Regions from separate parts of the Arthrobacter sp. NPDC089319 genome, predicted to be linked through region 4. Evidence: riboswitches for the same ligand, from Rfam matches in the RefSeq annotation. Region 4 holds a riboswitch; each other region holds the start of a gene.

Region 1 (9,238 bases), on a different contig from region 4:
TTCCGGGTGGCCCAGGAAATTGCCGCCTTCAGCCAGGAATTCCTGCTGCTGTATATGGAGGCCGCGGCGGTCTACTGGGTGTTCTGCCTGGTCCTGTCCGCCGGGCAGACCCGACTGGAGAAGAGGCTGGACCGCTATGTCGCCCACTGAAGTTCCGCCCGCCGCGCCTTCGGGCGCCGACGCCAGTCCCGTGCTCTCCGTCGAGGGCCTGCGCAAGTCCTTCGGCGGCAACCAGGTGCTGACCTCCATCGATCTGTCGGTGAAGACCGGAGGCGTGCTGGCGCTGATCGGCCCCTCCGGTTCCGGCAAGACCACCGTGCTGCGCTGCCTGAACGGCTTGGAAATTCCCGACGGCGGACGGGTTACCTTTGCGGGTGGGCCCGCCGTGGATTTCGGCTCGCCTGTGGGCCGCAAGCAGATTTCCGAGCTGCGGGACCGCAGTGCCATGGTGTTCCAGCACTACAACCTGTTTCCGCACATGACCGTGCTGCAGAACATCATCGAGGGCCCGGTCCAGGTCCAGAAACGGCCCCGGGCCGACGCCGTACGCGAGGCCATGTCGCTGTTGGAACGCGTGGGGCTGACCGGCAAGGAAGACCAGTACCCGCACCAGCTCTCCGGCGGCCAGCAGCAGCGGGTCGGCATTGTCCGGGCGCTGGCGCTCAAACCCTCGCTGCTGCTCTTCGATGAGCCGACCTCGGCGCTGGACCCCGAACTGGTGGGCGATGTGCTGCACGTGATCAAGGAACTGGCCGACGAAGGCTGGACCATGGTGCTGGTGACGCACGAGCTGGCGTTCGCCCGGGAAGTGGCCAGCGAAGTGGTGTTCATGGACGGCGGCGTGGTGGTGGAACGCGGCCACCCCGACCAGGTGCTGCGCGAGCCGCAGGAGGAGCGCACCCGGCAGTTCGTCCACCGGCTGCTGAACCCGTTCTAGGCCGGACAATCCACGACGGCTGCCGCTAGCGGCCGGGCTGCGCGGGCCCGCGCATCGGCATCGGCGGGATTCCCGTGCTTGGGGTTCCCGGCCCGGGTGCCTGAGCGCGTTCGTTGCCCTGAACCGGAGCCGCCGGCAGCGGCGCAGGGTATGGAGCCGCCGCGATCCCGGGCTGCAGCGTCCGGAACCAGCCGTCGTACCGCTGGTCGGCACGCTTCACGGCGCGCGAAATCCCTACCGTCAGCAGCACGAAGCCGGCGATCGAAACCACCGCGAACAGGACCGCAAAGCCGGTGTAGACCTCCGCGTTCGAGCTGTAGAACACGCTGGTGGCGTCCCGGAAGGACTCGCGGACCGCCAAGGCGGACATCCAGCCGCTCACCGCACCTCCTGCAACGAAGAGGACGATGCCCCAAACGGTCAGGCCGGCAGCTGAGGGGATGTAGCGGTAGTTCATGCTTCCCACTATCGGCAGCCCGCCCGCGTAACGTCGGCCTCCACGACGTATTCTTGGCCACACTCCCCCGCCGCCGAACCCCGCCAAATCCGCGCCAGAACCTCTGAATCCGGAGAGGTGTTCCACGCCACGCCGCTTGATAATTCATCTGATGTCCATTGGAATGGCAGAATGTAAACTTCCATGCACCGTTCCGCATGGCACCACGTTCCGGCCGGAAGCTACCCATCCCGCGCTTTCTCCTCTGCGGCGGCCTCCGGTCACGAAAGGCAGAACCATGGCCACGACTTTGGCTACCAAGTCTTTGACGGCACAGACGGCCTCCGAGGCCCACGACCTCCTCAATGCTGCGGTGGAAGAACTGCAATCCATCGCGGCCATCGACGGCGATTGCGGCATTCTGGTCACCCGCACCGGGCCCGGGCAGTTCACTGTGGAACTGAGCGACGACGTGCCCTACGGCATCACTCAGGAATCCGACCTCGACTAGGATCCGCCACTCCGGCTGGGCCCACCAGCACGGGCCCGCCGCGGGCCTTGACTCCCGGCTTCGAGTCGTTCGACCATGACGACGCCCGGCCCGTAACCGGCGACATTGTCATCCTCGCGGTGCCCTACCCCGCCTGTCCGACACCGTCCGCAGCTGCGGCGACCAGTTGGCGGGAAAGGTCGTCGTCGACATCACCAACCCGCTGAACTTTGAAACCTTCGACTCGCTCACCGTGCCGTCCGACAGTTCGGCGGCAGCCGAGCTCAGCGCCTCGCTGCCGGATTCGCGCGTGGTCAAGGCCTTCAACACCACCTTCGCTGCCACGCTGTCCTCCGGCACCGTCGGCGGCCTGCCCACCACCGTGCTTATGGCCGGGGACGACGCCGCGGCCAAGTCCCAGCTGGCCGAGGTGGTCACCGCCGCCGGGTTGAACGCCATCGATGCCGGCGCTCTGTCCCGGGCCCTCGAGGCCCTGGGATTCCTGCAGATCTCCCTGGCCGCCGCCGAGAAGCTCCGGTGGACCGGAGGCTTTAGCGTCGTCGCCTGACCGCCTAATAGCCCTGCGCTAGCGCCGCCCCGACCGCTTGGCAGCAATAGCCATTCCGGCCAGCACGCCGGCGGCGATCAGCAGCAGCACGGACACCACGATTAGCGGGGGCATGATGTCCAGCCCCATGATGGACGGCATCACCGTCAGGCTGACGGCGAAGAGGGCGACGACGGCAGCAGCGAGCCCGAGGGCAACGGCACGGGGATTGGATCCTTCCACGCCCTCCACTCTATCGGCGCTTCGCTCCGGCTTTGTGACGCCGGCCGGAGCCCGCCGAATAAGGCCACGGGCCCTCCCGGTGGGATAATTTCGCCCATGGCTCCAGCAATCGCGTACCAAGGTGAACCCGGCTCGAACTCGCACATGGCGTGCCTTGAGGTCCGGCCCGGCTGGGACGCGGTGCCATGCGCCAGCTTTGAAGACGCCTTCGCCGCCGTCACCAGCGGCGAGGCCGAACTGGCCATGATCCCCATTGACAACTCGATCGCCGGCCGCGTGGCGGACATCCATGCCCTGCTGCCCCGGACCACGCTGCAGATCGTGGAGGAATTCTTCCTGCCCATCCGCTTCAGCCTGCTCGGCATTCCCGGGGCCACCGTGGAACAGGCCCGTGAAGTACACAGCCACATCCATGCCCTGGGACAGTGCCGGAAGCTGATCCGCCGTTTGGGGCTGACGCCCGTCATTGCCGGCGATACCGCCGGGTCGGCCCGTGAAGTTGCCGAGTGGAACGATCCCACCAAGGTCTCGCTCGCGCCGCCGATGGCCGCTGAGCTGTACGGCCTGCAAGTCTTCGCCGAGAAAGTGGAAGACGATCCAACGAACACCACCCGGTTTGTGGTGCTGGCGGACCGGCGGCCCGTCCCCAGCCGCGAGGAGCTGCCCGGTCCCGCGGTGACCAGCTTTGTTTTCCGGGTGCGGAACGTTCCCTCGGCGCTGTACAAGGCCCTCGGCGGGTTCGCGACCAACGGCATCAACATGACCCGGCTGGAGAGCTACATGGTCGGCGGCGAATTCGCGGCCACCATGTTCATGGTGGACGTCGAAGGCCATCCGGAGGACCAGCCAATGGTCCATGCCTTCGAGGAACTGGAATTCTTCACCACCGAAATCCGGATTCTGGGCGTCTATCCCGCCCACCCGTTCCGGTTAAACCGCGGCGCGGAACAGCCGGCCGACGCCTAAGGCAACGGACCCTGCTGCCGATGCCGCGCACGGGGAGTTCTTGACGAACTGTTACCCGCGTTTGACCGAGGCCACGTCCCGCTTTACCTTGGAAATGAATCACGAGCGCCAACTTCACAGCCCTGGCTGGTTGGCCGGCAACCCTCTACCGTAGCGGGGTGCTCCAGGTGATGATTCGGCCCGCCGGGTTTGTCGGCAGGCAAGTACGCGTATCCTCCGGCAGCAGCGGATGCGCCTGAGCTTCAAGGATGGCCATGTCCCTGCACAACGACTTGACCCCGAACACCCTGCGCTCCGCCTTCGGGCGCTTTCCCTCCGGAATCGCAGCGCTCTGCGCCGTCATCGACGGTGAGCCGCAAGGCATCGTCGCCTCCTCCTTCACCGTGGGCGTTTCGCTGGAGCCGCCGCTGGTGATGTTCGCCGTCCAGAACACCTCGCGGACCTGGCCGCTGCTCCGCCACGCCGGCCGGATCGGCGTGTCGGTGCTGAGCACGGAGCACGACGGCGTCTGCCGCCAGATTGCTTCCAAGAGCGGCGACCGCTTCGCCGGGCTGAGCCTGGACCGCACCGACCGGGACGCGCTTTTCCTCAACGAGGCAGCGCTGTGGCTGGATTGCTCGGTGCATCAGGAGTTCCCGGCCGGTGACCACCAGGTGGTGCTGCTGGAGGTACACGCGCTGAGCACGCACGTCGGCGCGCACGAACCGCTGGTCTTCCACGACTCCTCGTTCCGCCGGCTGGTACAGCCCGCGTTCGTCTAGGGCAGCGGGCGTCCCCGCGCCGCCACCCACAGCGCGTACCATTCCTGCCGGGTCATTGCCGCGCCGATCTCCTCAGCCTGGCCGCAGGCCCTGATCCGCTCCGGATTGCTGGTACCGACGACCGGTCGGATTCGGGCCGGATGGCGCAGCAGCCAGCCCAGCACTACGGCTTCCTGCGTGCAGCCCTTGTCCCGGGCCAACTCGGAGACCAAGGCTGCCGTCGCGCGATCCGCTGCCGCACCACCGTCGCCGTCAGCTTCGTCAGCTGTGCCGGCGGCCCGTTCCGCCGGCCGGCCGCTGTAGCGGCCCCGCGCCAGCGAGCCCCAGGCCTGCAACTCCACCGCGTGGGCAGCACAGTACTCCAAAGTGCCGTGCGGAAAGCCGACGGCGGCGCCTTCCGGGTGGTTGACCAGCACCCCGGATTCAAGCCAGTCCCGCCGGTACAGGCTCATTTCCAATTGGTTGACGGCGAGCGGCTCGTCGAGCGCGGCCTGCAGCCACCGCATCTGCTCGCCGGACATGTTCGAGACGCCCAGGCGGCGGACCTTCCCGGCCAGCCGGAGGCGGCTGAACGCCTCGGCAATCTCCTCCGCCGGGGCCAGCGGATCCGGCCGGTGGATCAGCAGCGTGTCCAGATGGTCGGTGTGCAGGCGGCGCAGGCTTTCCTCGGTACCGGCCACGATGGCCTCGCGGGATGAGTCGTACTGGCCCACCAGTCCGGGAACCGGCAGCCGGATGCCGCATTTGCTCTGCAACTGCAAGGCTTCCCGGAGTTCCGGCCGCTCGGCCAGCACCCGGCCGAACGCAGCCTCCGCCTTGCCGTGGGCGTAAATGTCCGCGTGATCGAATACCCTGATGCCGATGTCCAGTGCCGCCTCCACGGCTGTGTGGGCAGCGGCGACGTCGGCGGCCTCCAGCGGGCCGCTCCCCCAGCCACCGCCCAAACCCATGCTGCCGAAGATCAGGCGGGATCCGGCGTCGTCCATTGGTGTGTCCCTTCGCTGGGCAGGCTTCCAGCGTACGACAGCGCCGCGCCGAAATCGGGGGTTGTGCCACCTCGCGGACGGCAGTACGGTAACTCTCGCGGGGCGGATAGCGTCCCCAGGCAACCAGTATCAGGCCGCCTGCGCCACCCGCGCCGCCAGGAAGTTAACCATGGCAGTTCCTCCCAGCCCGGACCGGGGCCCTCACCAGCCGTCCGGTCCCTCGACAGCCCGGGAGTCCGCGCGCGCGGACCAGAACCGGGCCCACCCCCCGGACGGCGCGGCCGCTGCGCAGCCCCGGACCACGGTGGTGTTCTTGGGGCTGATGCTCACCGTGCTGCTGGCGGCGCTGGACCAGACCATCGTGGCGACGGCGCTGCCCACCATCGTCGGGGACCTGAACGGGCTGGAGCACATCTCCTGGGTGATCACCTCCTACATTCTGGCCGCCACCATCGGGCTGCCGATCTACGGCAAGCTCGGCGACCTGTTCGGACGCAAGAGCATCTTCATCTTTGCGATCGCGGTGTTCCTGGGCGGCTCGATGCTCTCCGGCATGGCGCAGAGCATGCCGCAGCTGATCGCCTTCCGCGCCATCCAGGGGGTGGGCGGCGGCGGGTTGATGATCGGCGCGCAGGCGATCATCGGCGATCTGGTCTCGCCGCGCGAGCGCGGCAAGTACATGGGCCTGATCGGGGCGGCCTTCGGCCTCGCCTCGGTCAGCGGACCGCTGCTGGGCGGCTTCATTACCGACCACTGGAGCTGGCGCTGGGTCTTCTACATCAACCTCCCGCTGGGTGCCGCCGCGCTGACTGTCATCACCACCACCCTGCACCTGCATAAGCCGGGCGGGCCCAGGCCCAAGCTGGACTATCTGGGCACCTTCCTGCTGGCGGTCGCCAGTGCGGCGGTCATCCTGTTCACCAGCTGGGGCGGGACCACCTACCCCTGGGACAGTCCGGTGATCATCGGGCTGGGCGCGGTCACGGTGCTCGCCTCGGTGTTGTTCGTGCTGGTCGAACGCCGGGCGGTGGAACCGGTGCTGCCGCTGCGGCTGTTCCGCGACCGGGACTTCACGCTGCCCACCTTGATGGGCGTGTGCGTGGGCATCGCGATGTTCTCCACGATCGCCTATTTGCCCACCTTCCTGCAGATGGTCAACGGGGCCAGCGCCACCGAGTCGGGCCTGATGATGATCCCGATGACGGCGGGGATGGTGGGAGCCACCACCACCACAGGCCAGCTGGTGAGCCGCACCGGCCGCTACAAGATCTTCCCGATCATCGGCACCATCCTGATCGCGGCCGGGCTGGTGATGCTCTCGCAGATCTCTGACACCACCCCGTACTCCTTCACCGCCGCCGGCATGTTGGTGCTGGGGCTGGGGCTGGGGTCCATCATGCAAAACCTGGTGCTGATCGTGCAGAACAGCGTTCGGCGCCGGGATCTGGGCACGGCCACCTCGGCCACCAATTACTTCCGGCAGATCGGCGCCACCTTCGGCATCTCGCTGTTCGGCGCCATTTTCATCAGCCGCCTCACCGAGCAATTCTCGACGGCGCCGCCCGGCCTGGTGACGACGATCGGTTCCGGCGGCGGCCAAAGCTTCAGCTCGCTCGGTCCCGCCGTGCTCAAATCACTGCCGGCCCCGGCCCAGGGATTCATCGCGCATGCCTTCGGCCAGGCGCTGCCGCCGATCTATCTTTACGCCGTGCCGATCGTGCTCGCGGCACTGGTGCTTGCCTGCTTCGTCAAGGAGATCCCGCTCTCGGAGGAAGTGGGCACACTGGCCAGCCGGGACCGGCCGGAGTGAGCCGGCGGCAGGCCGGCAGCACGGTGCCTCCCCGGGCGGCTGTTAACGTCAAAGCATGACTACGCGAACGATCGGAACGCTGGACGTCGGCAGCATCGGGCTGGGCTGTATGAACCTCAGCCACGCCTACGGGGTGCCGCCGGCCCGCGAGGAGGCGGCGAAACTACTGCTGCATGCGCTGGATTCGGGGGTGCGGCACTTCGACACCGCCGCACTGTACGGGGCCACCGCCAACGAGGAGCTGATCGGCGAGGTGCTGGGCCCGCGGCGGGACGAGTTCTTCCTGGCCAGCAAGTGCGGCATGACCAGCGTGGCCGGCCGGCGGGTCATCGACGGGCGCCCGGAGACGCTCAGGGCAACTTGCGACGCGGCGCTGCAACGGCTGCGCACGGACCACATCGACCTCTACTACCTGCACCGCTGGGACAAGACCATCCCCATCGAGGAGTCGGTCGGCGCGCTGGCCGAGCTGGTCGCCGCCGGCAAGATCGGGGCGATCGGCCTGTCCGAGGTCTCCGCTGCAACCCTGCGGAAGGCGCATGCGGTGCATTCGATTGCGGCCCTGCAGACCGAATACTCACTCTGGACGCGCAACCCGGAGCTGGGAACGCTGGCAGCCTGTGCGGAACTCGGCACGGCCTTCGTCGCCTTCAGCCCGCTCGCCCGCGGATTCCTGACCGGCACGCTGGGTGACCCGTCGGCGCTGCCGGAGCAGGACATCCGCCACGGCATGCCCCGCTTCTGGCCGGAAAACTACCCGCAGAACCTGGCCCTGCTCGACGGCTTCCGCGCCATCGCGGACGACGCCGGCTGCTCACCTGCCCAGCTGGCCCTCGCCTGGGTGCTGTCCCGCGGCGAGCACGTGATCGCGCTGCCGGGCACCAGGAGCATCGTCCACCTGGACGAGGACCTAGGTGCCACGGGCGTTGCCCTGGCGGCAGACGTGCTGCGCCAGCTGGAGGAGCTGATCAACCACGGCACCGTCCACGGCCCGCGCTACAACGCAGTTACCCAGGCGGACGTGGACACCGAAGAGTTCCCCGGCGGTTAGCAGGCCTCCCAGAGAATCAGCCGACCCGGGAAGTCAGCCGGTGTGCTGGCGGAGAAAATGAACGCTGCGTTCCAGCGCCCGCCACGCCGCCTCCAAATCCAGGTTGAACTGGAATTGGTGCCCCAGCCCGGCAGCCGTCTCCGGGAAGAACTCCTCGACCTTGGTGCCGTTCTTCTTCAGCGCCTTGACCAGCGCCAGCGAGTGCGGCAGCAGCGGATCGGTGTTGCCCGCGGAGATGAACGCCGGCGGGAAGTTGCCGCCCACGTAGCGGGCAACGGAGGCCAACGCGATGTACGGCCGCTCCAGGTAATCCTTGGCCCCGGTGTAGGACCAGAGCACAGTGCGCAGATAGTTTTGGTTCCCGGCCTGGTCCGCCCCGGTCAGCGACAGATCGTAGGCGCCGCAGTGCAACAGCACCGCGCGCAGCCGGTCCGGAGCCGTCGGCGAGGCGATGCCCAGCTTGTGGGCATACTCCGGGTCGGAGACCACCAGTGCCAGTTGCGCCGCGATCTGTGCCCCGGCCGAGTCCCCCGCGAGCACCACCCGCTCGGTATCGATGTGCAGCCGCTCCGCATTGTGCTCAAGGTAGCGCAGGGCCGCGGCACTCTGGCGCACGGGTGCCGGATAGCGGCGCTTGTGCGCCAGCGAATAGTCCACACCCACGGTAGTGAAGCCATAGGAGGCCAGGATCCGAAGGTAATTGGCGACGTCGTTCTTGGTGCCGGAGATCCACGCCCCGCCGTGGATCCAGACGATCGTTGGCAGGCGCAGCGACTCGCGCGCTGCCTCGTCCGGGAAGAACACGTCCAAGTAGGTGTGGCCATGGTTGCTCAGGTACTGCTGGTCCAGAATTTCGCTCACACCGTCCGGAACATGGCGGGCCATGGCGCGGGAGGTGCGGCGGCCGTCCCGCTCGGCCAGCACTCGAAGCAAAACCGCCAGCGGCCGAGGGCTGAAGCGCAGCCAGAAGACCACGCCGCCGGCGAGGGCCGCCGGGACCGCGGCAATCAC
Region 2 (3,362 bases), on a different contig from region 4:
GGCATTCTGCAGCCGGAAGCCGGCCGCGCGGTGGTTCTCCGGCAGCTTGTCGCCGCGGCCGAAGAGCTTGTTGCGCAGCGTGCCCGGCGCGTACTCGGTAGGGTACGCTCCGAGCTTCTGCAGCTCCGGCACCACGTATTCCACGACGTCCTCGAACGTGCCCGGGGTGATGGCGTAGGCCAGGTTGAAACCGTCCACGTCGGTTTCCTCGACCCACTCCACCAGCTTGGCGGCGACCTCCTGGCCGGAGCCCACGGTGATCGGGCCGAAGCCGCCGACGCCGACCCATTCGGCCAGCTGGCGGATGGTCCAGGGCTTGCCGCTGTCGCCGGAGGCCTTCTGGAAGGTCTCCACCGAGGACTGGATGGCATTGGACTTCACGTTCTCGCCGATCACGTCGTCCGGGCCGTAGGTGGACAGGTCCACGCCCATCCAGCCCGAAATCAGGGCCAGCGCGCCGTTGACGTCCGCGTACGACTTGTAGTCCTCGAACTTGGCCTGGGCGGTGGCGTTGTCCGGTCCGGTCACCACCGTCTGCATGGCGTAGATGCGGACGTCGTAACGGCCGCGGCCGGCAGCCTCGGCCGCGTCGCGGATTTTCTTCACCGACGCGGCAAGCATTTCCTTGGTGGGGCAGGTGACGAACACCGCCTCGGCGTTCTCGGCGGCGAACTCGGTGCCGCGCTTGGAGGCCCCCGCCTGAAAGATCACCGGAGTGCGCTGCGGGCTCGGCTCGGTGATGGCGATCCCGGGCACCTTGAAGTACTTGCCCTCGTGCCGGATCTCGTGCACCTTTGCCGGGTCGGTGAAAACGCCGGTCTCCACGTCCTTGACCACTGCGTCGTCTTCCCACGAGCCCTCAAGCAGCTTGTAGATGACTTCGAGGTATTCATCGGCGTGGTTGTAGCGCTCGTCGTGCTCCAGCTGGTCTTCCTGGCCCATGTTGCGCGCGGCCGAGGGCAGGTAGCCGGTCACCACGTTCCAGCCGACGCGGCCGTTGGTGAGGTGATCCAGTGTGGCCAGGCGGCGGGCGAACGGGTACGGGTGCTCGTAGGCAGTGCCAGCGGTGACGCCGAAGCCCAGGTTCTCGGTCACCGCGGCCATGGCCGATACCAGCATGAACGGATCGTTCACCGGGACCTGCGTGCCGGCCCGCAGCGTCGTCTCGTTGGACGATCCGAACACGTCGTAAGTGCCGAGCACGTCGGCGATGAAGAGTCCGTCGAACAGGCCCTTCTCCAGCACCTTGGCCAGATGCGTCCAGTAGCCGATGGTGTTGTAGGTGGCGGACTTGTCCTGCGGGTGGCGCCACAGTCCGGGCGACTGGTGGCCCACGCAGTTCATGTCGAACGCGTTGAAGCGGATGTGCCGCGGGGAATGGTTCAAGGTCATGTCAGGCTCCTTTACTGATGAGAAGAGCCCGCGCCGGTCCCCCGGCGGGCATGCAGTGGCCCTGAGGAACCAACGAGAGATCGAGCTTCTCCATCGGTCCTGGCGGTAGCACCTTCCTCACAAGGAGGGGGTTGCTGCGGCGTCAACAAGCCAGGTCTCTCGGCCGCTCTGGATGGGTACCCCTCCATTGGACACCCGCAGGCGCCGCGGAGGGAAATGGTGCGCGTCACGCGGGGTAAAAATGTTGCGCGTCACGCCCAAGGCAAGAATTACGACGCCGTTGCGGCGCCGGTTACGGCCTGTTGCCGCTTGGATCCCACCACCGCTCCGGCCCCGAAGCAGGCAAGGATCAGCACGACGACGGCGATCGCCAGCGGCACACTGTTGCCGACCAAGGTGGGGAGGTTCTGCAGGATCAGGCTTAAGATGCCCAGCAAGCCGAGCAGCCCAAGAGCCGGTGCAACGGAGCGCTTCCAGCTGCGGGCCGGCGCTCCCTGCCGACGGAAGAACACCAGCACGGCGACGCTGGTGAGCGTCATCAGCACCACCACGCCCAGGGAGGAGAATCCGGCGAACCAGGTGTAGAACTGCACGATCGGGTCCCATCCGGCCACCACGGCGACCAGCAGGAACAGGGCCACCACGGCGGTGGCCGCTCCGGAGGCCCGGTGCGGAGAGCGGTGCTTCGGGTGGGTGCTGGCCAGCTTGGTGGGGAATACTCCCTTCCCCGAGAGCTGGAAGAAATAGCGTGAGCTGATGTTGTGGAAGGACAGGATGCACGCGAACAGGCTGCTGGCGAGCAGGACCTGGACAATGTGGCTGCCGGCCGTGCCCAGGTAGAGCGCGGTGGTCTCGGACAGCAGGGTGCCGGGTGCATCCGTGGCCTTCTGCACAATCCCGGTGTCGCCCCAGACGCTGATCAGCAGCCAGCTGGAGAGCGCATAGAAGCCGCCCACCACCAGCAGGGCCACGTAGGTGGCCCGCGGGATCGTCTTGTCCGGATCGCGGGCCTCATCCCGGAACACGGCAGTGGCCTCGAAGCCGATGAAGCTCAGGATGGCGAACAGCAGCGCGATCCCGGGTGCCCCGGACAGCACGGTTGACGGAGTAACGAACCCGGTGGAGAGGCCCTCCGCGCCGCCGCCGCCAAAGACGATGGCGGCGTCCAGGACCAGCACGATCAGCACTTCGGCCACCAGCAGCACAGCCAGCACCTTGCCGGACAGCTCGATGTTGCGGTGGCCCAGCCAGGCCACGGCAACCAGCGCGGCGGCCGCCCAGACCCACCAGGGCAGGGCGGGGCCGCCGTAGGCGCGAACCACCTCATCGACCGCGGGGGCAAAGAGCCCGTAGACGCCGGCCTCCAGCGCGAGGTAGGAGAGCAAGGCCACGAAGGCCGCGCCCAGTCCGGCGCGGCGGCCGAGGCCCTTCTCCACGTAGCTGAAGAACGCGCCGGCCGACGGCACATGCGGCGTCATGGTGGTGAAACCGACGGCGAACAGCAGCAGGATGGCGGTGGCCAGCAGGTAGATGAACGGGAGACCGGCGCCGTTGCCGCTGGCGATGGCCAGCGGAACCGTTCCGCCAATCACGCCCAGTGGCGAGGCCGCGGCCACCACGATCAGCACGATGCTGGCGACGCCCAGCCGGCCGGAGAGCCGCGGTGCGTTTCCGGCGTCGGGCGAACCGGCGGTTGCGACCTGCGGGGCAGCGACGGTTTGGGGGTTGGAAACAGACATGGCTTGCCTTCTTCTTAGACGGCCGCGGAAGGTGCGGCGGTGCTGTGGGGCTGGCGGGCGGCGTCGGCAGTGGCCTCGCCGATCGTCCAGATGAACGGGGGTTCGGTGGCGTTGACTTCCCAATCGCCGACGATCCGGGACTTGTAGATGTACGGGTTGTGCGTGGCGACCGTGCGGGCGTTGCGCCAGTGCCGGTCCAGCGCCTTGCCGGTGCTGGTGGAGGAGGCGCCG
Region 3 (9,238 bases), on a different contig from region 4:
GGCGGCGCCAAAGCCGGCGTCCTTCAGCCAGCCGATCTGCTCAAACGGCAGCTCGCGGTCCAGTTCGCGGTCCAGCGCTCCTGCGGTAATGCGCTGGAAGATCGGACGGTACTTGGCGGCCGCCGCTTCGAAGGCCGGCGTCGAGTGGACGGACGTTGTTGCGTGGTCAAGGGTTTCGGTCATGGTGGTGCTCCTGGAGGTCTCCGCCGTGCACGGCCGAGGTGGGACGGATGGGAATGCGGGGCGGATCAGGTGTAGAGCGAGATCGGCTGGATGTCGCCCAGTAGGAAGTGGGCGCCGACCTCAACTTTCTTGTAGTCCACCGGGTCGTGCAGGGTGTGGGTGCGGACATTGCGCCAGAAGATGTCCAGTCCCACCGCGGTTTTCGCGGAGGAAGAGCCGGTCACCTCGAAGATGCGGTTGGCCACTTCCACGCCCACCTCCGTGGAGACCACCTTGAGCCGGGCGATCTCGATCTCGACGCCAGCGCGTGCTTCGGCCGTCAGCTCCCCGCCGACGGCGATGGCGGCGTCGAAGCGTTCGTTCGTCCGGTCTGCCAAGGCCTCCACGGCAGCCACCCGGGACGACAGTTCCCCATAGACCCGCTGGGTCAGCGGATCCTGGGCGTAGGTGTCTGCGTTGCTGAGGAACCAGGAGTTCTTGCGCGCCAGGGTGATCTGGCGGCCGCGCTCCAGCGCGCCCTGCGCGATGCCCAGGTAGAGGTTGCCGAACGCCAGCTGGATGTACGGCGTCACCAGGGAAGAGAAGGGCTCCTCCCCCACCTCGCCGATGATGTCAGCGGAGGTGACCAGCACGCCGTCGTACTTGACGGAGCCGCTCGCGGAGAGGCGCTGGCCCAACGCGTCCCAGTCGCCGAGGAAGGAGATTCCGGCGCGGTCATGTTCCAAGGCCAGGGCCAGGAACTTGCCCTGATCCGGACCGGAGGTGATCGCGGCGTTGACCAGGATCGCGTCGCCCACGGATGCGCCGGTGGAGAAGTGCTTGACGCCGTCCAGCCGGTAGCCGTCGCCATCGGGCACCAGATCCAAGTTAGGGTCCACCGGGTTGACCGAGTCGCCCCAGGACCAGCGGCCCTGGGCGGAGCGGCGGAGCAGGCGTTCCTGGACCTGCGCGTTGCCGTAGAAGACCACGGCACCGAGGTTTGCGTAGTGGTAGGCCAGGATCTGCGCGATCGACGCATCGGTGCGGGCTAGGATGCGCACGGCGTGCAGCGCGCTTTCCCAGTGTCCGCCCTCGCCGCCCCACTCGCTGGGGATGATCAGGTTGAACAGGCCGGAACTGCGCAGCAGCTCCACTTCGGCCTGCGGGTCCGCATTGCGCCGGTCCCGCTCCAGCACGTCCGTGCTCAGCACGGCGGCCACGCCCTCGGCGATCTGCTGCCAGTGGGCGAGTTCTTCGCGGCTGGCCTGTCCGCTCCAGGGGGAACGGCGGGTCTGCTGGTTTTCTTCAATGACGACGGCGGTCATGGCGCCTCCTCGTGCAGGGGCTCCCGCCTGCCGCACCGCGCGGCAACCATCACAGTCGACGACGCAGCCTGGCGGGGGCCGTACTTGCCGGGCACCGATCTGTGCGCGGCCGGATCCTCATCTGGGGCACCCCGCTACGGAAGAGGGTTGCCGCCCAACCAGCCAGAGCTTGTCGTTGGGACTCTTGATCTTGGGGAAAAGTCTGCCGGGCCCCATCCGGCGCTGTGAAGCATGTGACGGGCCATGACGTTCCACTGCCGAATGTTACGGACACCCCCATCCGACGACGGCGGCCCCCGCCTTCCTGTGGATCGTTCCGCTCCCTGCCGGTACCCCGCGGCGCCGGGCCGTCCGGATGAATTCCGGGCGAAGATGAGCTCCAGTCCGACGACCCCTGTGGGCCTTTCCGCGACGGGACTAGGGTGAAGTTGCGCCACCAATTTCGGCCGGTCCGGGACGTCGACCGTCCCGCCGCTCAGGGGGGTTCGAAATATGAAGGCATGGCAATTTACCGGGACGAACAAGCCGCTGGAGCTCAACGAGGTGGAGGAGCCGCACGCCGGCCCCGGCGAGGTGGTGGTGGACGTCAAGGCCTCCGGTGTCTGCCACTCGGACGTCACCACGCTCGATGATCCGGGCTGGATGGCGCTGTTCCAGCACGGGCTGCCCCGCACCATGGGGCATGAGTCCGCCGGGGTGATCAGCGAGGTCGGCGACGGCATGGGCCACTGGAAGGTGGGCGACCGGGTGGGCCTCTCCCCGGTGATGTCGGACGGGGACGCCCTCGGCTACGGCAAGTGGGACGGTGGCTTCGCCGCCAAGCTTCGCGCGACCGATGACAACCTGGTGGCTCTGCCCGATGAGGTGCCCTTCGACCTCGGCGCGATGGCGACCGATGCCGGCCTGACCGCCTACCACGCGATCATGGCCGTCGGCGGGGCCAGGAAAGGCATGAAAGTCGGCGTCATTGGCCTGGGCGGGCTGGGCTACATCGGCGCGCGCTCCGCGGCGCTGTCCGGCGCCGAGGTTTACGGAGCCGAGGTCAACCCCGAGACGCAGAAACTGGCCGACGAGATCGGCCTGGCCGGCGTCGCCGCCTCGATAGAGGCGTTCAAGGACAAGAACCTGGAACTGATCGTCGACTACGCCGGTTTCGGCACCACCACTTCGGCCGCCATCGAGACCCTCGGCGAGTTCGGCACCCTGGTCCAAGTGGGCATGGGGCGGCTCGAATCTACCATCAACACCTACCCGATCATCATCAACCAGCTCACCATCAGGGGCTCAAAGTCCGGCACCAAGGAGGACCTGGCGGGCATCTACGAACTGATGAAGACCGGCCAGCTGAACCCGCCGATGAACCACATCACGCACGCCGACATCCCGGGCGCCATCGACAAGCTCCGGGCCGGCGGGGTGGTTGGCCGCTTCATCGCGATGTACGAGTGATGCAACAGCGCTGAACGTCTCAGCCTAGGTGGCGGGCAAGGCGGGCCGCTGACTGGCTAGAGGCCCAGACGCGGGGCTTCGATGGCCGGGCAGGTGCCCATCACGACGTCTAGCCCTGCCGCCTTGGCCCGTTCCGCGGCGGCTTCGTCGACGACGCCCAGCTGAAGCCAGACGGCTTTCGCGCCGACTTCGATGGCCTGGTCCACCACCGGGCCGACTTTCTGGGAGTTGACGAAGCAGTCCACCACGTCGATCTGACCAGGAATGTCCGCAAGCTTTCGGTAGCCGGTCAGGCCGTGGACGTCGTCGCCCTGCAGGTTGACCGGGACCACCTCCATGTCCAGCTGGTCCATCAGGTACCTGGAGATGCGCATGGCAACCCGGTGCGGGTTGGTGGACAGGCCGACCACGGCCCAGCGGCCGGGCGTGCTCAGCAGGCGGCTGACGACTTCGGGATCATTCTGGTGTGCCATGGCGCCACCCTACCCATGAGTTCCCGCTACGGGTACCTTCGCCATCGGTCTCCCAGCCGGCAGTCCCCATCCAGGAATGAGATAACGCCCTTAGACCGCGGTTTAAGGGCGTTGTCTGAACAGTCGATGAGGCGGGTTAGCGGGCCAGCTCTTGGGCGTCGGATGCCCCGGACGCGGCGGCGTCGGCCCGCTCCGCCACCCAACTGCCCACCAGCTCAAGCAGTTCCGCGTCCACAGGCTCGCGGATCTGCCGCTTGTAGTCGGACAGGGTCGGAGCCTTCGGGTCCCGGCGCAGCAGGTGCGAGAGGTCGTCGATCTTCCGCGTACTGACCGGGCCGGGCACGGTGGCCGCAATGACGTCCAGGTCCTCCGGGTCCACCTGCACGTCCTTGGCGCCGGTGATGGCCAGCACCGGCATCTGCAAACGCTCCAGGTACGGCACCGGGTCGAAGTCGATGAACTCCCGCTGCCAGAGCGCGTTGATCTTGCGTCCCTGCATCCGCACCACGTCCTCGGTGGTGGTCCGGATCTTCTCCACTGACTTCGCCTGCATGGTGACCAGGTCCTTCCGCAGGACTTTCAACAAGAGGCGCACGAACGCCGGCAATGAATCGCCAATCTGGGCCGTCTGCCACCGGCCCGTCTCGAAGCCGGTGTGCGCCGAGGTGGAGAGCAGCACGGTTCCATCCAGCCGGGTCCCGGGGTCGGAGGCCACGGCAGTTGCGTGGTAGCCGCCTTCGCTGTGGCCCACCAGGAACACCGGCACATCCCCGGTCTTCTGGGCGACCATCCAGCGGAGGGCGGCAGCGGCGTCGTCGGTGTTCTGCCGGAAGCCGGCCGCCAGGAAGCTGCCATCCGAGGCGCCGGTGCCCCGCTTGTCATAGCGCAGCGAGGCGATGCCATGGTCGGCGAGCGCGCGGGCCAGATCACGGCTGATGCCCAGCGGCATCCGCTTATGGTCGGCGTTGCGGTCAACCGGGCCGGAGCCGGGCAGGATCAGCGCGGTTCCGCGGACGGTTCCGGCCGGCTTGGCCCAGGTTCCGACCAGCTTCACGGTCCCGGAGGAGAAGCGGACCTCTTCCTCACTGACCTGCTGTCCGGCGGGCAGACCCGCGGCGGCACGGATCCCCGCAGCGATATCCTCGGCGTCCGGCAGCGAGACGACCACGCGGGCATACTTCTGGCCGGACAGGTCCAACTGAAGGGCCGGAATCCCCTGACGGGCGACGGCGAGGGTCTTGCCGCGGCCGCGCCAGGTTCCGATCCTTGTCCGGCCCGGAATCGCCAGGCCGGGAGAACGCAGCCCGTGCACGCCGTCGAAGGCATCCGCCAGAACCTCCACGGAGGTCACGGCCGAGAGCGGGAAGGCCTGATCCCCGATCAGCCCCGCCGCCTTCTCCATCCGGTCCAACTCCAGCAGAACCTCGTTGTTCCCTACCCGTATCGCCGCCATTGCGCCTCCCTTCGGATCATGTCTTGCCAGTCAATAAGTCGGTTCGAACCCGGCACCTTCGCCGGACAAGAATCATTATTATCACTTGTGCGAACAATGTCAACTGTGAGAATGTTTAGGTATGTCCCCTTCAGCGAGCGCCGATCTGATCCTGCACCCGGTACGGCTGCGCATTGTGCAGACGTTGCTGGGCGGCCGTGAACTGACCACGGCGGAGATCTCCGCCGAACTCCCTGACGTCCCCACCGCGACGCTCTACCGGCACATCGGCACGTTGGCCAAGGCCGGCGTGCTGGCGGTTGCCCAGGAGCGGCAGGTCCGCGGCACCACGGAGCGCACATACCGGCTGGACACCACCAAGAGTTCGGTGAGCGGTGACGAGTTGGCTTCGATGACGGCCGAGGACCACCGGCGCGGCTTCATGGCCTTCGCGGCCGGACTGCTGGAGGCCTTCGACCAGTACACCGCGCGGGAAAACCCGGACTTCCTCCGTGACGGCGCCGGCTACCGGCAAGCCGCGCTCTGGATGACGGACGAGGAGTTGGCGGAGTTCACCGCCGCCATCCGGGCGGCCGCAGAGAAGGCAGTGTCCAACGGCCCCGGCGAAGGCCGGCACCGCCGACTGTTCTCCACGGTCCTGATCCCCGCGGATCCGCCCGCCTGACAACCGCGGTACGACGTCGGTACCGCCTCCCGCTGACAGGGAGGACTCCCGCCGCGCGGCAAATGTGGTCCCGCCCGGACTAAACCCTCGCTCGGTGCCTCCTGGTCAGCGAAGCAGAATGCCCTGGCCGCGTTGTCGACCAACAGCGCTCACCGCACCGTCGACGGCGCCACCCACGCCTCGCTGATCATGGATCAGGAAGACGCGGCCGCCACCACGCAGGCGGTTCTCGACGTCGTTGCATCGGTCCGGAACGGGGAGCCGCTGGAGAAGTGAGCCGGAACCGCAGCCGGCGCCGCGTGAGCAGTGGCTCCGCACCGACATCGTGGTCATCCGGCGCCCCAGCAGAAGCAGAACGGGTGGCCGGCGGGGTCCGCGTAGACCTGGAATCCGGACTCGGCCGCGGCGTCGTCGGCGGGTTTGAGCAGCTTGGCGCCGAGCGACGTGGCCAGTTCATGGGCCTCGCCCAGATCATCGACGTAGAGGTCCAGATGGATCTGCTGCGGCGCGCCGTCGGGCCACTCAGGCGGGGTGTGGTCGGGCGCCCATTGGACCGCCAGCCGCGGCTCGCCGTCAACGGAAACGGTATGCCAGTCGTCCTCGGCCTTGACCGTCCCGTCCAGCAGGCCTGCCCAGAAGCTGCTCTCAGCGTCCAGATCGGCGGCGTCGAACACGATGATGTGACGGTTGATTTTCATGCGGCCATCCTGCCATCGGCACAAACCGGCGTCTACGGATTTGCGCGCTCCGGCAACCGGCGTGGGCCGGTTTTTGTGCCGCGGTTTGTTACGCCGCTTTATTACGGGCCGTTTGCCGTGGATACCGGGAGTGCCGTTTAGTTAGTCGTGACCATCCCGAGCGGCCGAGAGACCTGGATCGACGACGCCGCAGCAACCCTGGTCACCGGAAGCCATCCCAGACTGCCGGTGATAACGAGGTGACAAGCCACGGGTACGGCCGGCGGAAGCCGGACGCACGGCTTGAACCGTAGGGTGCTACTGCCAGGATCGATGGAGTGATCCCATGACTGCAGTACTGTCGTCGTCCCGCCACGCGGCCCCCGCATCCACTGCGCCCTCGGCAGCGTCCGGTTCCGCTCTGGCAGTCTCCTTCCGCGGCCTGAACCGCACCTTCGGTACCGGCGCGAACGCCCACACCGTGCTCCGTGACGTAGACTTCGACGTCCGCTCCGGCGAAGTGCTGGCCATCCTGGGCCCGTCCGGCTGCGGCAAGTCCACCCTGCTGCGCGCCACCGCCGGCCTGGATGCGCCCAGCAACGGCAGCGTGGACATCGACGGCACGCCCGTCCAGGGCATCGACTCGCGCTGCGCCGTCGCGTTCCAGGAACCGAGGCTGCTGCCGTGGCACACCCTGCAGGCCAATGTAGCCATCGGCCTGCCCAAATCTTCCAGCGCGAAGCAGGGCAAGTCCAAGGTGGCCCGGCTGCTGGAACTGGTGGGGCTGGACAAGTTCGCCAAGCATCGTCCGCGCGAAGTTTCCGGCGGCATGGCGCAGCGAGCCTCGTTGGCCCGGGCGCTGGCCCGCAATCCGGGGGTACTCCTGCTGGACGAGCCCTTCGGCGCACTCGACGCGCTGACCCGGATCAAGATGCAGGATCTGCTGCTGGACATCCACGCGGCCGAACCCACCACCGTGCTGCTGGTGACCCATGACGTGGACGAAGCCCTGCAGTTGGCGGACCGGATCATCCTGCTGGGCAAGGAAGAAGGCCGCGAGCACGACGGCGCCACGATTGTGCGCACTGTTGACGTTCCCGGCAGCCGCCCGCGGGACCGCGGTTCGGTGGAGCTGGCCCGAATGCGCCGCTCACTGCTCGAAAGCCTCGGCGTCGACGGCCATTAGGCCGCCCTCTCCACCCTCAAGCATTTCCCGGGCCGTCTGTGCCCAAATCCACCCGTAACCGCGGAGCTTCTCCTGCTTCGCGCACCGTTCGAAGGGACCACCATGTCTATTGCCCGCCGCTTCTCCCGCCGCTCGATCCTCGGTGCGGCCGCCGTCGCCGCCACCGCTTCGCTGGCCCTGACCGGCTGCGTGGCCGGCGAAGATTCCGAAGCCACCGCGGCCGAGGGCACCGGCGACGGTGTGCTCAACATCGACTTCGCCACCTACAACCCGCTGAGCCTGATCATCAAGGAAAAGGGCTGGCTGGAGGCCACCTTGGCCGACGACGGCGTTGAGGTGAACTGGTTGCAGTCGGCCGGTTCCAACAAGGCCAACGAGGCACTGCGCTCCGGCGCCGTCGACGTCGGCTCCACCGCCGGGTCCGCCGCGCTGCTGGCCCGCGCCAACGGCTCGCCGATCAAGACCATCAGCCTTTACTCGCAGCCGGAATGGGCCGCACTGGTCACGCTGCCCGACTCCGGCATCGACTCCGTCGAGGACCTCAAGGGCAAGTCCGTCGCAGCCACCAAGGGCACCGACCCCTACTTCTTCCTGCTGCAGTCGCTGGAAGAGGCCGGCCTCTCCGCCGGCGACGTCACCGTGGAGAACCTGCAGCACGCCGACGGTTTGACCGCGCTGAAGCAGGGCTCGGTGGATGCCTGGTCCGGCCTCGATCCGATCATGGCCGGTGCCGAAAAGGACGGCGCCGAGCTGTTCTACCGGAATCTGGACTTCAACACCTACGGCTTCCTGAACGCCACCGAGTCCTTCCTGACGGAAGAGCCGGAGCTCGCCCAGGCTGTGGTGAACGCCTACGAGAAGGCCCGCGCGTGGGCCGCCGAAAACCCGGAGGAAACCGCGCAGATCCTCGCCGACGTCGCCGGCCTGGACCTTGAGGTGGCCACCAAGGTGATCACCGAGCGCAGCAACCTGGACGTGGAAGCCGCTCCGGGCGAGAAGCAGCGCGCCGTGCTGGAGAAGGTCGGCCCGGCGTTCGTCGAGACCGGTGACGTGAAGAGCCAGGCTGACATCGACAAGGCCCTGGCGACCCTGCTGGACGACTCGCTGGTGAAGACGGCCGATCCGTCGGCCATCAAGGAATCCTAATGACGCACCTCGGCAACCCCGGCGCATCCGGCAACAGCGTTTATGCCACCAGCCAGGAAGGCCTGAAAGCCTCCGGCGTCCTCAAGACGGCACGGCCAGACCGGCCGCAGCAGGACGGTTCCTCGCCGGAACGGCGCCCAGCCAACGGACGGTCCGCTGCGGGCGTGCTCGGCAACGGCTGGGTGCGCCTGCTGCTTGGCCTGCTGCTGCCGGCCGCCGTGCTCGCGGCCTGGCAGTGGAGCACTTCGGCCGGACTGTTCAGCTCCGTCCAACTGCCGGCGCCCGGGGCGGTCATCGAGGCCGCGCTTGACTTGATTCAGCGCGGCGAGCTGGCCCAGCACGTGGCCATCTCCACCCAGCGCGTGCTGCTCGGTTTCGCCTTCGGCGCAGCCCTGGGCCTGGTCTTCGGCGCACTGATCGGCCTGTCCAAGGTTGCCGATGTGCTGCTCTCCCCCACCATCGGCGCGCTGCGTGCCGTGCCGTCGCTGGCGTGGGTGCCGCTGCTGATCTTGTGGATGAAGATCGGCGAGGACTCCAAGGTCACGCTGATCCTGATCGGCGCCTTCTTTCCGGTGTTCACCACTGTCTCGCTGGCGCTGCGCCACGTGGACAAGAACCTGGTGGAAGCCGGCCGCGCGTTCGGGCTGAAGGGCGTGAAGCTGCTGACCACCGTGCAGTTGCCGGCTGTGGTGCCGGCGGTGTT
Region 4 (9,238 bases):
GGTGGTCATGGTGGGCTACCTGTTCAACCGGTTCGCCAAGTTCGGCTGGGGGATCTGGACCACGATCTTCGTCAGCGCCGCCCTGCGCGGGACCTACCACCTGTACCAGGGGATCGGGCCGGGCATCGGAAACTTCCTGATGGGCCTGGTGTTCGGCTACGTCTATTCGAAGGTCAAGCGGGTGATGCCCCTGGTGGTCGCGCACGCGCTTTTGGATATCGCCGGTTTCGTCGGCTACGCGCTGGTGGGCCCGGCCATCGGCATCGGTACCTAAGACGGCGTACCTAACGGTCGGCCGAGAGGATGCTTGCCGGGGACAGGCAAAAGGCTCCCGTTCCGGCCTCTTGCGCCACCGTGGGTGGGAGCAAGAGGCCGGAACGGGAGCCCTGCGTAAAAAAGCGAGCCGTGCACCGGGCCGGACGAGACCGGAACCTTAGAGTTCGACGATGCCGTTCGCGGTTTCGAAGCGGACCGACATGATGCCCGGCGTGCCGTTCGGCGCGGTCCACGCAACCTTGACGTCGTCGAGCAGGTCATCCACCGGGGTGCCCAGCCAGTCCGCCACGCGATCCGAGGAACCGGCAATGGTCAGGCCGATCAGCTTGACGGATGCCGGGCGGGCGTTGGACGGGTGAAGCGCCTCGGTGCCGTCATCCCAGCGAAGCATGTAGGGAACCTGCGGGTCGGCGATCAGGCCCTTGATGCCGATCTGCTGCCAGGTCAATTCCTGGCCGTCCGGGAACTTGCGGTTTCCGGGAACCGCATGGCGGCCCAACCGCTCTTCGAACGGGGTCAGATCGTCCACTTCCACGCACCAGCCCATCCAGCCGCCGCCGGCTTCGGAGCGGGCACGCACGGCCTGCCCGAAGGGGGCTTTGTCGGACGCGGGGTGGGCCAGGACCTCCACCACTTCCAGGTAATGGTGGTCGGTCAGCGGGAAGATCATATTGCGGGTGCCGAAGCGGGGGTGCACCCCGCCCTTGACTGCGTCAATACCCAGAGCTTTGGAGATCCGCTCTGAGGTGGCAGCCAGACCGTCGGGCTCAACAGCATATGAAACGTGGTCGAAGCGCATAGCCATATCTTGGCACTTTGTGAACCCTCTCTCGACTTAGGGTGACCTAAGTCACCAGTATCCGGCCGGATGTGGCTCGAAGATCCATGTCTGGCAGGTGCTCACACCACCAGATTGGGGCGGAAAAAGCGCCGCTGCGGGCGGTCATAAGGTGTCACATTGTTGCGGCCGGGCGGGCTCTCCGCTGAGACTGGACGCAGGTCATGAGTGCCAGCGTGAAACCCCGGTTTGCTGGCCGGCAACCCTCCAACCGCGGTGGGGTGCCCCGGGTGAAGACCAGGCAGCCGCCATCAGGCGGTGCGCAAGCGCGGGTCACACCCGGGATAGACATGCCGGCACGGCCGGATCCCGGATGACCCCTTCCCATGAAGGAGTTGCACCATGTCCAATGCAGACTGGTCCTTTGAAACCCGTCAGATCCACGCCGGCCAGGAGCCGGATGCCGCCACCGGCGCCCGTGCACTGCCGATCTATCAGACCACTTCGTTCGTGTTCCCCAGCGCCCAGAGCGCCGCGGACCGCTTTGCCCTGTCCGAGTTGGCGCCCATTTACACGCGGATCGGCAACCCGACCAGCGAGGCCGTTGAGGCCCGGGTCGCCAGTCTGGAAGGCGGTGTCGGCGCGCTGCTGTTGGCCTCGGGCCAGGCCGCATCCACGTTCTCCATCCTGAACTTGGCCGAGGCCGGCGACCATATTGTGGCCAGCCCCAGCCTGTACGGGGGCACGTACAACCTGCTGCGCACCACGCTGCCCAAGTTCGGCATCGAGGTGACGTTCGTCGAGGATCCGGACAACCTGCAGCAGTGGCGCGACGCAGTGCAGCCGAACACGAAGGCGTTCTTCGGCGAGGTGGTCTCCAACCCGCGCCAAGATGTTTTGGACCTGGAAGCGGTCAGCAGCATCGCCCATGAGAATGGCGTGCCGCTGATAGTGGACAACACGCTGGCCACCCCGTACTTGATCCGCCCGATCGAGTGGGGCGCAGACATCGTGCTGCACTCGGCCACCAAGTACTTGGGCGGCCACGGGACGGCCATCGGCGGCGTGATCGTGGACGCCGGTACCTTCGACTTCGCTGCCAATCCGGAAAAGTTCCCGGGCTTTAACACCCCCGACGAGACCTACAACGGGCTGGTCTTCGCCCGCGACTTGGGCGTCGGAAGTGCGCTCGGCGCCAATCTCGCCTACATCCTCAAGGCCCGCGTCCAGCTGCTGCGCGACCTGGGGTCCGCGGTCTCCCCGTTCAACGCCTTCCTGATCGCCCAGGGGCTGGAGACGCTGAGCCTGCGGGTGGAGCGCCACGTGGCCAATGCGCAGAAGGTCGCGGAATTCCTCGAGGCGCACGACGACGTTGCGTCCGTCGCGTACCTCGGCCTGCCGTCGAGCCCCTGGTACGACCGCGGCCGCAAGTACGGTCCGAAGGGCACCGGCGCCATCGTGTCGTTCGAGATCAAGGGCGGGATCGAGGCCGGCAAGCGTTTTGTGGACGGCCTTGAACTGCATTCGCATGTGGCCAACCTCGGCGACGTGCGCTCGCTAGTGATCCACCCGGCGTCGACCACCCACGCCCAGCTTTCGGCCGAGGAGCGGCTGACCGCCGGCGTGACCGACGGTCTGGTCCGGCTCTCCGTGGGCATCGAGAACGTCAACGACATCATCGCCGACTTGGAGGCCGGTTTCCGCGCCGCCAAGGGCTCGGACGACTAGGCAAGCAGGTAGAACGCAGCGTGACGATCGTGCAACCGCAGGAACTGGTGGATCAGGCGACGGATGGCGTCCTGCGCAGGATGCCAGTAGGTGCGCTGGAGCTGGAAGCCGGCGGCTATCTGCCCGAGGTTGTTCTGGGATATGAAACCTGGGGCACCCTGAACGCGGATGCCTCCAACGCCGTCCTAATCGAGCACGCCCTGACCGGCAGCACGCATGTGGCCCGCGGTGCCTCCAACGAGGAGGGCTGGTGGGACGACCTGGTCGGTCCCGGGGCCACCATCGACACGGAGCGCTATTTCGTAGTGGCCGCCAACATGGTTGGCGGCTGCTACGGCTCCACCGGCCCGGCGACGCCGGCACCAGATGGTAAGCCGTGGGGGTCGCGGTTTCCGTTCGTCACCATCCGGGATTCGGTCCGGGCCGAGGCGAGGCTCGCCGATGCGCTGGGCATCCGCCGCTGGCACGCCGTGCTCGGCGGGTCGATGGGCGGGGCCCGCGCGCTCGAGTGGGCTGCGACGTTCCCCGAGCGCACGGCGCGGTGCGCCGTGATGGCGTGCGGGGCGGCCAGCACCGCCGAACAGATCGCGTTTGCCCAGGCGCAGGTCGCAGCCATCCGGCTGGATCCGCACTTTGCCGGCGGCGACTACTACGGCGGTCCCGCCCCCGAAGCCGGACTGGGTATTGCCCGGCGGATCGCCCACATCAACTACCGTTCGGAGCCTGAACTGGAGTATCGGTTCGGCCGCTCGGCGCAGGCGGAGGAACAGCCGTTTGGCGGCATCACGCCCTCCGCCCGCGGCCGCTATGCGGTGGAAAGCTATCTGGACTACCAGGCGGAGAAGTTGGTTTCCCGCTTCGACGCCAACAGCTACATCCTGCTCACAGAGGCCCTGGTCAGCCACGACGTGTCCCGCGGCCGCGGCTCGCTGGAGCAGTCCCTGGGCGGTCTCGCGGAGACGGAATTCTTCATTGCGGCGGTGGATTCGGACCGTCTCTACTTTCCGGAACAATCGCGCCAGTTGGCCGAGGCGCTGCCCGGATCGGTCAAGGTGCACACCATCGAAACGCCGCTAGGTCACGACGGTTTCCTGACCGACGTCCACCAGCTGCACGAAGAGCTCACGCAGGCGTTTTTCCCGCGGGTCTGACGCACATTGCAGTTTGATCACGGTTGGGACGAATAAATCCATTCGATGGAGCCCCTCGGTAGCATGCCGGTAGGCCCCTGACCCACGCCGACGGCGTTTGGCCCGGAAGCCTCCAAACGAGGGGGGAACCATGCTGCGTGATTACCGAATCAAAGTTTCATTGCTGGCCGTTGGAGCGCTGGCGCTGGCCGGCTGTGGCGGTGGAGGCGGGGGCGGGGAGGGCGATACCCCGCAAAGCTCCTCACTACGGATCGTGTACCAGACCACCGAGGCCAATGCCACGATGGATGAGGTGATGAAGAAGGCGAAGGCCGATTTTGAGGCTGCGCACGACGGCGTGACGGTCAATTTGGAGCCCATCACCGGCAGCGACGAAGACTATGCGACCAAGCTCGCCTTATCCCAGCGGTCGCCGGACACCGCCCCGGACGTGTTCTACGAGGACACCTTCAAGATTCGTTCGGACGTGGATGCCGGCTACCTCCTGAACCTGGATCAGTATCTGGCCGAGTGGGACGACTGGGCGAACTTCAACGAGGGAGCCAAGGAAGCCGGCCGCGCGGACGACGGCAGTATCTATGCTGTCCCGCTGGGTACTGATACTCGGGCCATTTGGTACAACAAGAACGTCCTGCAAAAGGCCGGCGTGGACGTCCCCTGGGCTCCGAAGGACTGGAACGCCATCCTGGAGGCCGCCCGGGCCATCAAGTCCTCGCAGCCGGACGTGGTCCCGTTCAACCTCTACGCCGGCACGGGCACCGGCGAAGGCACCGTCATGCAGAGTTTCTACCAGTTGCTCTATGGCACCGGCGACACGCTCTACGACGACGCTGAAGGCAAGTGGGTGGTCGGCTCGCAAGGCTTCATTGACTCGCTGGCCTTCCTGCAGACGCTTTATCAAGAGGACCTGGCGGTCACACCGGCCGAGGCCTTGGACCCGAACGTATGGCAGATGGTCTTCGGCCAACTGTTTCCCGAGGACAAACTGGGCGGAACCGTGGAAGGTTCCTACTCGCCGTCGTTCTGGCAGGAGGGAGGGTTGGTGGACTGGCTCGAATATGGCGACGTGATGGGCGTGGCACCGTTCCCCACCCAGAGCGGACAGGAGCCGGGAGCAGTCAGCATGTCCGGCGGTTGGACACTGGCGGTAGGAGCCAATTCAGCGAATCCCGATCTCGCGTTCGAGTTCCTCACAGAGGTGATGAACCAAGAGAACTCGCTGCAGTACACCGTGGCCAATTCGCAGATCGCAGTCCGTACCGATGTGGCCAAGGACCCCGCCTACTTGGAAGCCAATCCGTTCGTGGGCGAGGTTTCCGAACTGGTCTCGGTGACTAATTACCGGCCTGCCACAGCCGACTACCCGCAGATTTCGACCGCCGTTCAGGAAGCCACCGAAGCGGTGATGATGGGGAAGAAGTCACCCGAGGAGGCCGCGGCCGAGTTCGACGCCGCCGTCACCGACCTTGTTGGCGCAGAAAACACAGTGCAGAAGTAGCAGCAGTGACAGCCGCCGAGGTGGTGGCCCGCGACGCCGAAACGCGTGGCGGCACTGAGCGGCGCGGCCGGCGTCGCCCGCCGGGGAGGACAGTGCTGCGGCTGCTGCCGCTCGGCCCTGCCGTGGTGCTGCTGGGCGTGTTCCTGGCTGGCCCGATCCTGTGGGCTTTCTACGGGTCCTTGACCAACGCTGCCCTGACCGGCGTCGCCGCCAAGGACCCGCAGTGGGTCGGGCTGGAAAACTATACCGAGCTGCTCAGCGACCCGGATTTCCTGCAGTCGCTCTGGCTGACCGTCATCTTCGTCCTTGTCTCCGCCGTGCTCGGCCAAAACCTGCTGGGCCTGGGCATCGCGCTGCTGATGACGAAGGCAAGCAAGGCGGTTTCCGCGGCCGTGGGGGTATGCGTGGTGGCGGCTTGGGTGTTGCCGGAAATCGTGGCCGGCTTCGTGGCCTATGCCTTCTTCAACCGGGACGGAACCCTGAACCAGCTCACCGCGCTCTTCGGCATCGACGGGACCGACTGGCTGTTTACGGTCCCAATGCTGGCGGTGATCCTGGCCAACATCTGGCGGGGAACGGCGTTTTCCATGATGGTGTACCAGGCGGCGCTGAACGATGTGCCGGAGGAGATCACGGAAGCAGCGATGATCGACGGCGCCGGCGGATCAAAGCGGTTGTGGTACATCACGCTGCCGATGATCCGGCGCAGCATTGCCACCAACCTGATGCTCATCACCCTGCAGACGCTTTCGGTTTTCACGCTGATCTATGTGATGACGGCCGGCGGCCCGGCAGGAGCCAGCACCACGCTGCCGCTCATGGCCTACGAAGAGGCCTTCCGCTACAGCGACGTGGGCTACGGCACCGCCATCGCCGTCGTGATGCTGTTGATCGGGGCGGTCTTCTCCGTCATCTACATCCGTGCGCTGCGCGAAAGGAAGGGCTGAGCTGATGAACCGTCCCGGTCAGCTGTCCGTGGCTTCCGGCCGGCGCAGTAGCGTTGCGGTGCTGGCGAACGTCTCCCTGCTGGCCATTGCGGCGTGCTTCTTGCTGCCGTTGAGCTGGCTGATCCTGGCCTCGCTGGATGCGGAGGCCAGCTATCAAACACAGTTCCCGGCCGAGGTGTCCGCGGCCAACTACGCGGCGGTGCTCACTCCGGAATTGACGTTCGTGCCGCTCCTTAACAGCTTCCTGTTGTCCGGCGGGACCGCGGTGGTCACCGTGCTGGCGGCGGTATTGGCGGCTTATCCGCTCTCGAGGTACCAGATGCGTTTCAACAAGCCGTTCCTGTACGTCGTGTTGTTCGGAACGTGCCTGCCCATCACGGCGATCATGGTCCCGGTCTACAGCCTGTTCGTGCAGCTGAACTTCCTCGATTCGCTGGCGGCCACCACGCTGTTCATGGCGGCGTCTTCGCTGCCGATGGCCATCTGGATGACCAAGAATTTCATGGATTCCGTCCCGGTCAGCCTGGAAGAGGCGGCCTGGGTGGACGGGGCCTCGGCGATGAACGCGTTGGCCAGGATCGTGGTGCCGCTGATGCGTCCGGGACTCGCGGTGGTCTTCATCTTTGTCTTCATCCAGGCGTGGGGGAACTTCTTTGTTCCCTTCATCTTGCTGCTCTCATCCGCCAAGCAGCCCGCGGCGGTAAGCATTTTCAGCTTCTTCGGCCAACATGGTGCCATCGCCTACGGGCAGTTGGCGGCATACTCGGTCCTGTACTCGGTCCCCGTTGTGCTGCTCTACATTCTGGTCTCACGCGGGATCGGCGGTTCCTTCGCGATGGCCGGCGCGGTCAAGGGCTGATCCAGCCGCTCTGGCAGAAAAGGACGGTGCCATGCACGACGACGCGGCCCAGGTCGAGGCGCGGATCCGCCGGTTCATTCTCGAACGGCTGCACCCGGCGGTCTACCTGGCGGCGGTCCCGGTACGGCTGGCGGCCTGGCAGGTACCGGGCGAACCGGTCGCGTTCCGGGAAGCGATGGCGGCCGGCTTCACCGAGTTCGCGGCGGGCAGCACCTGGGGGCCGGCCTGGTCCACCAGCTGGTTTCGGCTCAGCGGGCAGATCCCGGCGGAATGGACAGTGGACGCCGGGCATCGGCCGGAGCTGCTGCTGGACCCGGGGTTCACCCCCGGCATCCCGGGCTTCCAGGCGGAGGGGCTCGTCTACACCCCGCTGGGCGGGATCATCAAGGCCATCGAACCGCGCAACGCCTACGTGCCGCTGGACGCACGGCCGGGCGCCGCCGTCGAGCTTTACCTGGAAGCGGCGGCCAACCCGGACCTGCTCGAGAACTTCAGCTTCCAGCCCACCCCGTTGGGAGACCCCGCCACCATCGGACGGAACCCGTGCTACACCTTCCGCCGGGCCGACATTGCGCTGCGAGACGTCGCGGCCTGGGAACTGCTGCAGGACTTCACGGTGCTGGAGCAACTCATGCTCCAGCTCGATCCGGGGCAGCCGCGCCGCGCCCAGATCCTGCGGACGCTGGAGCACGCACTCAACGCGCTGGATCCCGCGGACATCGCCGGCACCGCCGCTGCCGGCCGCGCCGTGCTGGAGCCCGCGCTCGCCGCCCCGGCAGCCGGCAGCGCGCACCGGATCCATGCGGTCGGCCACGCGCACATCGACAGCGCCTGGCTCTGGCCCGTCCGCGAGACCAAGCGCAAGATTGCCCGGACCTTCGCGAACGTCCTGTCCTTGCTGGAATCGGACCCGGAGTTCGTCTTCGCCGCGTCCTCCGCGCAGCAGTACGCCTGGCTTAAAGAGGGATATCCGGACCTGTTCGCACGAGTGGCGGACCAGGTCAGGGCCGGCCGTTTTGTCCCGGCCGGCGGGATGTGGGTCGAGGCAGACACAAACATGCCCGGCGGGGAGGCGCTGGCCCGCCAGTTCATCGCCGGGAAGAAGTTCTTCCGGACCGAGTTCGACGTGGATCCGGAGGAGGTCTGGCTCCCGGACTCCTTCGGCTACACCGCCGCCATGCCGCAGATTGCCCGCGCCGCCGGATCCCGCTGGTTCCTGACCCAGAAACTTTCCTGGAACGAGACCAACACCTTTCCGCACCACACCTTCTGCTGGGAGGGAATCGATGGCAGCGGGATTTTCACCCACTTCCCGCCGGCGGATACCTACAACGCGGAGCTGACCGCGGCCGAGCTCGCCCGGGCCGAACGGCGCTTCGCGGAGAAGGGATCTGCCAACACCTCGCTGCTTCCCTTCGGATACGGCGACGGCGGCGGCGGACCGACGCGCGAGATGCTCGCCGCCGCACACCGCACCGCCGACCTGGAAGGCTCGCCGCGGGTACGGCTCTCCAGCCCGGAACGGTTCTTCCGCGCCGCGGAGGAAGAATACGACCGGCCGCCGGTGTGGTCGGGTGAACTGTATCTGGAATACCACCGGGGCACTTACACCTCGCAGGCGCGCACCAAACGGGGCAACCGCCGCAGCGAGCATCTGCTGCGCGAGGCCGAGCTCTGGGCGGCGACGGCGGCGGTGCGAGGTGCCGCGCCCTACCCGTACGATGCGCTGGAACAGGCGTGGCAGACCGTGCTGTTGCAGCAGTTCCACGACATCCTGCCCGGCTCCTCGATCGCCTGGGTGCACCGCGAGGCTGAGGCCAACTACGCGCGGCTGGCGGTGGAGCTGGCGGGTATGATCGACGGCTCGCTGCGTGCACTGTTGGGCCGGGGAGCAGGCAGCGCCGTGGCCAATGCCGGCCCGTATCCGGTGGACGGCGTGCCCGCGTTGAGCGCCGCGAGGGCCGCGGACCCACCCGACCCGGGCGAGGCGTCAAGCGTCGG

What was found. Region 4 has a riboswitch for S-adenosylmethionine ahead of AB0N75_RS13890 (bifunctional o-acetylhomoserine/o-acetylserine sulfhydrylase). Riboswitches for the same ligand answer to the same signal wherever they lie in the genome.
Region 1: linked by a shared signal. The riboswitch ahead of AB0N75_RS17720 (flavin reductase family protein) and the one ahead of AB0N75_RS13890 (bifunctional o-acetylhomoserine/o-acetylserine sulfhydrylase) in region 4 are both predicted to bind S-adenosylmethionine.
Region 2: linked by a shared signal. The riboswitch ahead of AB0N75_RS02970 (LLM class flavin-dependent oxidoreductase) and the one ahead of AB0N75_RS13890 (bifunctional o-acetylhomoserine/o-acetylserine sulfhydrylase) in region 4 are both predicted to bind S-adenosylmethionine.
Region 3: linked by a shared signal. The riboswitch ahead of AB0N75_RS02955 (acyl-CoA dehydrogenase family protein) and the one ahead of AB0N75_RS13890 (bifunctional o-acetylhomoserine/o-acetylserine sulfhydrylase) in region 4 are both predicted to bind S-adenosylmethionine.

What each region holds. Positions count from the first base shown of each region.
Region 1 covers NZ_JBFBGZ010000017.1:9,564-18,801, reverse strand. Annotated here, with positions in the region: gene AB0N75_RS17755 (amino acid ABC transporter permease) at 1-150, shown strand, start outside; gene AB0N75_RS17750 (amino acid ABC transporter ATP-binding protein) at 137-937, shown strand; gene AB0N75_RS17745 (hypothetical protein) at 963-1,394, opposite strand; gene AB0N75_RS17740 (hypothetical protein) at 1,672-1,884, shown strand; gene AB0N75_RS17735 (hypothetical protein) at 2,051-2,431, shown strand; gene AB0N75_RS17730 (hypothetical protein) at 2,450-2,653, opposite strand; gene AB0N75_RS17725 (prephenate dehydratase) at 2,750-3,619, shown strand; SAM riboswitch class IV at 3,717-3,831, shown strand; gene AB0N75_RS17720 (flavin reductase family protein) at 3,874-4,380, shown strand; gene AB0N75_RS17715 (aldo/keto reductase) at 4,377-5,366, opposite strand; gene AB0N75_RS17710 (DHA2 family efflux MFS transporter permease subunit) at 5,536-7,176, shown strand; gene AB0N75_RS17705 (aldo/keto reductase) at 7,232-8,227, shown strand; gene AB0N75_RS17700 (alpha/beta hydrolase) at 8,261-9,238, opposite strand, start outside.
Region 2 covers NZ_JBFBGZ010000002.1:29,294-32,655, reverse strand. Annotated here, with positions in the region: gene AB0N75_RS02970 (LLM class flavin-dependent oxidoreductase) at 1-1,392, opposite strand, end outside; SAM riboswitch class I at 1,480-1,571, opposite strand; gene AB0N75_RS02965 (APC family permease) at 1,662-3,131, opposite strand; gene AB0N75_RS02960 (acyl-CoA dehydrogenase family protein) at 3,146-3,362, opposite strand, start outside.
Region 3 covers NZ_JBFBGZ010000002.1:19,181-28,418, reverse strand. Annotated here, with positions in the region: gene AB0N75_RS02960 (acyl-CoA dehydrogenase family protein) at 1-183, opposite strand, end outside; gene AB0N75_RS02955 (acyl-CoA dehydrogenase family protein) at 249-1,487, opposite strand; SAM riboswitch class IV at 1,563-1,677, opposite strand; gene AB0N75_RS02950 (zinc-binding dehydrogenase) at 1,980-2,936, shown strand; gene AB0N75_RS02945 (CoA-binding protein) at 2,993-3,409, opposite strand; gene AB0N75_RS02940 (alpha/beta fold hydrolase) at 3,546-4,862, opposite strand; gene AB0N75_RS02935 (helix-turn-helix domain-containing protein) at 4,984-5,526, shown strand; gene AB0N75_RS02930 (hypothetical protein) at 5,659-5,802, shown strand; gene AB0N75_RS02925 (VOC family protein) at 5,856-6,224, opposite strand; gene AB0N75_RS02920 (ABC transporter ATP-binding protein) at 6,550-7,389, shown strand; gene AB0N75_RS02915 (aliphatic sulfonate ABC transporter substrate-binding protein) at 7,492-8,535, shown strand; gene AB0N75_RS02910 (ABC transporter permease) at 8,535-9,238, shown strand, end outside.
Region 4 covers NZ_JBFBGZ010000009.1:25,583-34,820, reverse strand. Annotated here, with positions in the region: gene AB0N75_RS13900 (CPBP family intramembrane glutamic endopeptidase) at 1-274, shown strand, start outside; gene AB0N75_RS13895 (VOC family protein) at 434-1,075, opposite strand; SAM riboswitch class IV at 1,275-1,389, shown strand; gene AB0N75_RS13890 (bifunctional o-acetylhomoserine/o-acetylserine sulfhydrylase) at 1,457-2,782, shown strand; gene AB0N75_RS13885 (homoserine O-acetyltransferase) at 2,863-3,933, shown strand; gene AB0N75_RS13880 (extracellular solute-binding protein) at 4,064-5,431, shown strand; gene AB0N75_RS13875 (sugar ABC transporter permease) at 5,524-6,378, shown strand; gene AB0N75_RS13870 (carbohydrate ABC transporter permease) at 6,383-7,237, shown strand; gene AB0N75_RS13865 (glycoside hydrolase family 38 C-terminal domain-containing protein) at 7,269-9,238, shown strand, end outside.